DNA from 2 places in the Pseudoalteromonas sp. MelDa3 genome. Region 1 is predicted to be linked to the other one. Evidence: predicted binding sites of a transcription regulator. Region 1 holds the regulator's gene; the other holds the start of a gene.
The links. The regulator FliA, encoded in region 1, starts transcription of late flagellar genes. The targets are predictions, from matches to a motif close to CTAAAGNTNNNNNNNNNNNNGCCGATA.

Region 2: a site for FliA is predicted at 1,664-1,690, ahead of CXF89_RS13495 (DUF5610 domain-containing protein). Genes of this name have one in related genera too.

The regions. Positions count from the first base shown of each region.
Region 1 covers NZ_PJBR01000013.1:22,953-27,171, reverse strand. The annotation lists gene flhF (flagellar biosynthesis GTPase FlhF) at 1-424, shown strand, start outside; gene CXF89_RS04905 (MinD/ParA family ATP-binding protein) at 417-1,277, shown strand; gene CXF89_RS04900 (RNA polymerase sigma factor FliA) at 1,304-2,014, shown strand; gene cheY (chemotaxis response regulator CheY) at 2,055-2,438, shown strand; gene CXF89_RS04890 (protein phosphatase CheZ) at 2,456-3,229, shown strand; gene CXF89_RS04885 (chemotaxis protein CheA) at 3,245-4,219, shown strand, end outside.
Region 2 covers NZ_PJBR01000071.1:20,772-24,990, reverse strand. The annotation lists gene murI (glutamate racemase) at 1-429, opposite strand, end outside; gene CXF89_RS13495 (DUF5610 domain-containing protein) at 495-1,634, opposite strand; gene trmA (tRNA (uridine(54)-C5)-methyltransferase TrmA) at 1,797-2,894, shown strand; gene CXF89_RS13485 (thiol:disulfide interchange protein DsbA/DsbL) at 2,961-3,599, opposite strand; gene CXF89_RS13480 (thiol:disulfide interchange protein DsbA/DsbL) at 3,616-4,219, opposite strand, start outside.

The DNA of each region.
Region 1 (4,219 bases):
TAAACGTCTAGTATTAATTGATACAGCAGGTATGAGTCAGCGAGATTTACGTTTAACTGAGCAGTTAAACACGTTAATGCGTAACCAACGTGTGGATATTCGCAGTTACTTAGTACTAAGCGCGACGGCACAAATTAATGTATTACAAGAAACAGTACGCCACTTTAAAAAAGTACAGTTAAGTGGTTGTATTTTCACTAAGTTAGATGAATCATTAAGTTTGGGTGAGATAATTAGTATTGCGATTCAAAATCGCCTTCCAATAGGGTATCTTACTAACGGTCAACGAGTGCCAGAAGATATTCGTGTTGCAAATGCTGAAAAACTAGTGAAAAAGGCTGAGCAGTTATATTTAAAAAGAACAAAAGCACAACATTCAAGGCACCAAGCAGTGGCGCCAAGTACAGTAGGGATGTATGATTAACACAGTATTAGATCAAGCAAGCGGCCTGCGCAAAATGAGTCAAAACAATAACAACGGCGTAAAAGTTATCGCTGTAACCGGTGGTAAAGGTGGGGTGGGGAAAACAAATGTTTCTCTAAATACCGCTATTGCACTAGGGCAACAAGGTAATAGAGTATTAGTGCTGGATGCTGACTTAGGTTTAGCAAACTGTGATGTGATGCTTGGTTTACGTGTAGAGCGCAATTTATCACACGTTTTGTCAGGTGAATGTGAGCTTGACGAGATTTTAGTTGAAGGGCCTGCTGGTATTAAAATTGTACCCGCTACATCGGGCTCGCAAAGTATGGTTGAATTATCGCCATCTGAGCATGCCGGGCTAATTCGTGCATTTAGCGAATTGAATACCGAATTTGATATTTTAATTGTAGATACAGCCGCTGGTATTTCAGACATGGTGCTAAGCTTCTCACGAGCAGCACAAGATGTAATGGTTGTAGTGTGCGATGAACCAACATCAATAACCGATGCTTACGCACTTATTAAAGTATTAAGCCGCGAGCACGGTGTTTATAAGTTCAAAATTGTTGCCAATATGGTCCGCAGTATGCGTGAAGGCACTGAATTGTTTGCAAAACTATCTAAAGTTACCGATCGCTTTTTAGATGTTTCAATGGAGCTAGTAGCAACGGTTCCTTATGACGAAAATATGCGCAAAGCAACACGTCGCCAAAAGGTGATTGTTGAGCTCTTTCCAAGTTCGCCAGCCGCTCTCGCGTTTAAAGCGCTGGCGACAAAAGCAGTTAAATGGCCAATACCAAATCAACCATCTGGGCATTTAGAGTTTTTCATTGAGAAACTAGTAAACGGCTAATTATGACAACATTGGTGAATAGAGCTATGGGATATCAATCAACACAAAACTTAAATGTGATTGTTGAGAAACATGCATCACTTGTTAAAAAAGTGGCATGTCATCTAATTGCTCGATTACCACCTAGCGTTCAGCTTGATGATTTAATTCAATCAGGAATGATAGGTTTAATAGAAGCTTCAAAAAACTTTGATGCAACAAAAGGCGCAAGCTTTGAAACCTTCGCCGGTATTCGTATTCGCGGGGCTATGCTTGATGAAATGCGTCGTGGTGATTGGGCTCCTCGTTCAGTACACCGTAAAAGCCGACAAGTTGCAGAGGCAATTACTGGGCTCGAAAGCAGTCTGAATCGCGAACCAACAGATACAGAAGTTGCTGAAAAACTTGAAATTTCACTCAATGAGTACCATCATATTTTAAATGATGTTAATACCAGTAAAGTATTAGGCATAGAAGACCTTGGTGTAGATGAGGATGTTATTACTCCCGTAGGCCAAGATTTAGCGCTAGACAAACCTTTTAATAATGTTAAAAATGATCGGTTTAATGAGTCTTTGCTAAATGCAATAAAGTCATTACCAGAGCGTGATGCGATGGTACTTTCTTTATACTATAACGATGAAATGAATTTAAAAGAAATAGGACATATACTCGATGTAAGCGAATCGCGTGTAAGTCAGATACATGGTCAGGCGATGATTAAGCTTAAAGCTAAAATCAATGACTGGATAAACTAGTAGTAAGTAAACTAAGGTTAATACCTCACTGGGGGATGTTTTGGATAAAAACATGAAAATTCTTGTAGTTGATGATTTTTCAACGATGAGACGAATTATAAAAAACCTATTACGTGACTTAGGTTTCACTAATGTTCAAGAAGCTGATGACGGGTCTACAGCTTTGCCTATGTTACAAAATCAAGTATTTGATTTTGTGGTTACAGATTGGAATATGCCGGGAATGCAAGGTATTGACCTTTTAAGAGCAATTCGTGCAGATGATAAGTTAAAACATATCCCTGTACTGATGGTAACGGCAGAAGCTAAAAAAGAACAAATAATAGCTGCAGCGCAAGCTGGCGTTAATGGTTATATTGTTAAGCCATTTACGGCTGGAACATTAAAAACTAAATTAGAAAAAGTATTTGAACGCTTAGGCTAATGATGGGGGAGAGGCTTATGTCAGCACCAGCTGCGCCTCAAATAACGTTAGAACAAGCTCGTCAACTCGTCATTTATTTAGAAAACGATGAGCAAGATAAAGCTAATCAGTTGATTTTAGAGACAGCTTCGCAAGAGCAGTCTAAATTATTTGCTGAAGTTGGGAAGTTGACTCGTCAACTGCACGAAGCACTTAAAAGTTTTGAGCTTGATACTCGCTTAACTAACATAACGACAGATGCGATTCCAGATGCTAAAAAGCGGCTTAATTATGTTATAGAAATGACAGAAAATGCGGCTAATAAAACAATGGATGCTGTTGAGGCTAGTTTACCTATAGCTCAGCAACTTGCAGATGAAATATCTCATATCAAACCGACATGGGATCGTTTAATGAGCCGGGAGATTGAGCTTGGTGAGTTTAAACAACTTTGCCATAGTATCGATAAGTTTATGAATAACTCTCATCATAAAACGGATGAGCTTCAAAGCTTAATGACAAATGTACTAATGGCTCAAGACTATCAAGACTTAACAGGTCAAGTTATTCGCCGTGTTATAGAACTTGTTAGAGAAGTAGAAGAAAGCTTACTTCATCTTTTAACAGCGTTTGCTGAACAAGATGACAGTGACAACACAGCGAATAAAGTAGAACAACAAAAAATAAAAGAACCAGTTGCCACACAAACTTTAGCAGGTCCTGAAGGCCCTATTATTGATAAAGAATCGCGTAATGATGTTGTGTCTGATCAAGATGAAGTCGATGATCTTTTATCAAGTTTGGGCTTCTAAGAGGAGAGTAACTGCATGTTTGAAGTCGATGAAGATATTTTACAAGACTTTCTTGTAGAGGCAGGAGAAATCCTAGAGCTTTTATCTGAACAGTTAGTTGAACTGGAAAATAATCCAGAAGATACCGAGTTACTAAATGCCATATTTAGAGGCTTTCACACTGTAAAAGGTGGTGCAGGCTTTTTAGCTATGACAGAACTTGTTGATGCTTGCCACGGCGCTGAAAACGTATTTGATTTACTACGTCAAGGCGTGCGAACGGTCAATTCAGAGTTAATGGATGTTATTTTACAAGCGCTCGACACCATTAATGAAATGTTCGCGACTATCCAAAATAGGGATAAGCCAGAACCAGCAGATCCTGAGTTACTTCAAACCCTCCACATTTTGGGCCTACCTCCAACAGAAGCCGAGCTTAACGGAGTCGCTTCAGAAACTGACGTTGAACAACCTCTTGATGAAGTAGTTGATACGCCAATAGCTGATGAGGAAGATCCATTTGCATTTGATGAAATGTTTAGTGGAACTCCTTCGGTTAGTGGCGCTGAAATAAACGAAATCACTGAAGATGAATTTGAAAACTTACTTGATGAACTACACGGTAAAGGACAAGGTCCTGCAGTTGAAAAGCCAGTAGCAAGTAGTAGTGATTTTAATGGTGATATTACTGATGATGAATTTGACAGCTTATTAGACGAGTTACATGGAGTTGGCAGTTTTGGTGAGGTTGCGAGTAAAGCACCTGAGCAAAGTAGTGCAGTTAAAGCGCCTGTAGAATCAGCTAAACCAGCGTCAAATACTGCTAATTCATCAGATGATGAAATTAGTGATGATGAATTTGAAGCGCTTCTTGATGAACTTCATGGTAAAGGCACTGCACCTAAATCAATAGAAAGCACTCCAGCTGTGAAACAGCCCAATATCCCAGCTAAACCAGCTGCAAAAGCGAGTGTGCCTGTAAAAAAACCAGAACCTGTAAAAGCACCCGCT
Region 2 (4,219 bases), on a different contig from region 1:
GCTATATAGATTAACGGTTACATTACGTGCATGCTCAGTAATTAATGTTTTAGTGTATGAACTGGCGACCGTTGCCGGTGTGGCTAATAAGCCAATATGATTTGAACGTGTTAACTCTGCCGCAGGCTTTATTGCTGGCACAACACCTACTATAGGAATATCTGTCATTTGGCGAACAGCGCTAAGTGCAGATGTAGAAGCGGTATTACACGCTATTACAATTAAATCAACATTAAGCGTATTAGCTTTGATGAAATGAATAAGTGAGCATAATCGGTTAATGATGGTTTTTTGAGATTGAGCACCATAAGGTAGTAATGCATTATCCATAAAATAACTGTACTGAGCATTGGGGATACTTTGCTTTATATGCTCAAGTACAGTAGTTCCACCAATACCTGAATCAAAGACCATTATATGCGCTGACAAACTACCGTTCCCACTTTACTTTAAGAACGGCAGTTTGCCATGAGGTATTTATAAAAGAAAGTAGTTTAACTTTGCGTGGTTTCTAAATCAGTAAGCCTGTCGGCTGCCGAATTTAACTGATTAAGGTTTTCGAACATAGACTTTGTGTAATCTACTAACTTATCTATTTGCTCCTGATCTTGATTTAACCATTGGAGAATGCCAGCTAGCTGATTTTGTAATCCAAGCTCACCCGCTTTTTCAAAAGCATTTTTAAGGTCATCATTAAAAGGAGCTAAACCCTCCGCTACTTGTTTTTCTGGTGCTGGTCTATATTCTTCATAGCTTTTAACTGTTGCTATTGTTTTTGTTTGGCGTAAATCCATAGAAAAAGCCACCAGCTGATCGCTGTCTAAACTCAGCTCTTGCGCTTGTTCAAATGCTTCATCTAAATCACCACCAAAAAAGGTTTTACTTAAATCTTGTAAGTCTTCCATCATTACATTAATAGCTTCTTGCTCTTGCTCATTTAAGTCACCATTAACCGACATCGAAAATGATACCTGTCGAGATTGCGATGATGAGCTTGCAAACGACTCGCCATTATTGTTTTGCTGATAGCCACTTGCCGACTGAGATTCAAATGCATCTGCAAAGCTAATACTTACCTCGTCACCTTCTGCGGTGGTAAATTTATACTCTGCATTACTCGTCATACTGACATATTGAGCCTGGCTTATATTTACGCTGGCAGGTTGTGGGTTAAATAACGACTCTTCAAACTTATCGAGCCCATTGTAAATTCCCTCTTTGGACTTATTAATCCCCTCTTCCATGTCATCATTAAATACACCTGTACCTTTGAGTTCATCAACAGCGTCGTCAATCCCTATTTGGACTCCTTTGCGCGCGTCGCCTAACATATCTTTGAGCTTTTCGTCATCAGCGCCATTAGCTTTTGCTTTATTAACAGCACTACTCACAAAATCGAGTACGTTTTTTACTATTTCATCAAAATCAAATAGTGGTTTATCTGCTTTTTTTTCTGCGATAGGCAATCCAAGCTGCTCAGCCATTTTATCGCCAAGCACCTTTGCGGCCAACTCTCGGCCTCGTTGTTGATAGCTATCTTGAGGAGACGTAATTGTAGGTTGCTGTATATCAGCTTTATTATTGAATTTATTGATGTTGTTGTTTGGCGTAAAGCCATAATTACCTATTTTCATGATTCGTCTCCTAAGCGTGCGTAGTTTATTATCGGCTATAACAATAAAAACTAAAGTACAATGTTCAATAAAACAGCATAAATGCTAGCCAAAACTAGACAAATACGCAGCGCTCCCTACAATAGCGCCGATAAACAGATCTTAGATAAGGTAGTAGCGTTAATGGCAGTTATTAAAATAGATACCACACAGTACCAAACGCAGTTAAGTGAAAAAGAGCAGCGTATTAGTGCACAGTTCCAACGTTTTGGTGTGGAGCAACTAGAAGTATTTAGCTCAGAGCCAACTAACTACCGCCAACGTGCTGAATTTAGAGTATGGCACGACGGTGACGATCTGTTTCACATTATGTTTGATCAACAAACAAAAGAAAAAATCCGTGTTGATACATTTGATCCAGCAGCGCCTCTAGTTGGTGAAATAATGCAGGTGATGATTGAGCATCTTAAGCCTTGTGAAATATTACGTCGTAAGTTATTTCAAATCGATTACCTATCCACGCTAAGCGGTGAAATTTTAGTAAGCTTGCTTTATCACAAACCACTGGATGATGAATGGTTAAGTGAAATTAAAGCACTGAAAGAAAAGCTTAGCAGTAAATACAAAATTGACTTTATAGGCCGAGCTCGCAAACAAAAAGAAGTACTAGGTGATGACTTTGTAACTGAACGTTTAACAGTTAATGGTCAAGAGCTTATATACCAACAAGTAGAAAATAGCTTTACTCAGCCTAATGCAAAAGTAAATATTAATATGCTGGAGTGGGCACAAGATTTATGTAAACCACTTAAAAATGATTTATTAGAACTGTATTGTGGTAACGGTAACTTTTCAATTGCATTAGCGGGCTGTTTTAATAAAGTATTAGCGACGGAAATATCAAAATCATCTGTTCACTCTGCTCAATACAATATTGCTAAAAATAACGTAGAGAACTTAGATATTATTCGTATGTCTAGTGAAGAGTTTACTCAAGCAATGAATGGCGAGCGTACTTTCTCTCGTTTAGATGGTATTGACCTTAAAAGCTATGACTGCCAAACCATATTAGTTGATCCACCACGCGCGGGCATGGATGAATTAACGTGTGACTTAGTGGCTAATTACGAAAACATAATTTATATATCGTGTAATCCTGAAACCCTTGAGCGTGACCTTGATCACTTAACACGTACGCACAACGTTAAGCGCTTTGCTATATTTGATCAGTTCCCATATACACATCACATTGAGTCGGGTGTTTTCTTGCAGCGCAAATAAATACGCTCAGTAAACGTTACCCATAAAAAAAGCTCCTTGTAGGAGCTTTTTTAGTTTTAGCTAAACTTACTTGTTAGCTAAGTAATTAATCAGTTTGCTAATATCTTCTGGTTCAGTAATACCCGACTCACGACCTAGGTTTAATTTATACTTACCATTTACAATAAATGTAGGTACGCCACGTAGTGCGCCTTTTTCTTTAAAGTAGTCTTGATCACGTTTCATTTTAGAGCTCAGCGTACGTACCGAGAAGCTTTTAAACAGCTTATCAAACTTATCGCCATCAACGCCCTGCGCTACAAATATATCTTTTACATCTGCAAGCTCATTAAAACTAGCGCGCTTTGTATGAATATGATTAAAGATTGCAGAGACAATTTTATCTTTTTGCGGAAGCACTTCTGCAGTAGCGAGTGCTTGGCTCATCATCTGTTGGTTTTCTGGGTCGCGTACACCTACAAAATCAACATGGCTCTTTTTAAATTTAACGTTTTTATCAAGCTTAGGCTTAAACTCACCAATTAGTGCTTCCATGTTATTACATGCAGGGCAGTAAAATGAGAAAAACTCTTTAATTTCTGGCTTTTTAGTTGCGCGCTCAGAAACTACGTCGTAATGCACGCCTTCTTCATACGTTGCTGCAAAGCTTGTTGCCGCCATAGGAAGTAGTACTGCAAGCAAACCTGCTTTAACTAATTTAATCATTATTATGCTCCGAAATTTATAGTGCTAATAAAAACGCTACTAACTCATCAAGTTCTTTTTGATTTTTGATGGTGTTGAGGTTTATTTTATATTTATCGTTAACAATAAAAGTAGGTACACCTGTAAGTGCGCCTAATTTTGAATATTTATTTTGTTTGTTTTGCATTGCTTGCTCAGCCGAAATAACAGGCATGCTTGCAATTTCTTGATCAAACGTTGCGCTATCAATACCGTTTACTTCAAGTAATTTTTTAACGTCTTTCATTTCAGTTAAAGGAGCACGCTGAACATGAATACTTTTAAAAATTTGATCGCTAATACTCTGCGCCTGACCATGCTGCTTAGCAATTAAGTAGGCAAAGCTTAAATTACTTTGTGCTTGTGGCGACACGCCACCTAAAAAGTTCACGTGGTTTTTAATAAACTCCGCGCCTTCTGGCAAGCCTTGTTCAATTGCTTTTGCTACTGGTTCAAACTTAAAACAATGTGGACAGTAAAATGAGAAAAACTCGGTTACTTGTGGTGATGTACTTTTGTCTACATCAATAACAGTGTATTGATTATCAACTTCAAACTGTGCAGCAAGTGCTGCAAATGGTAAACATAAAAGTAATAAACTC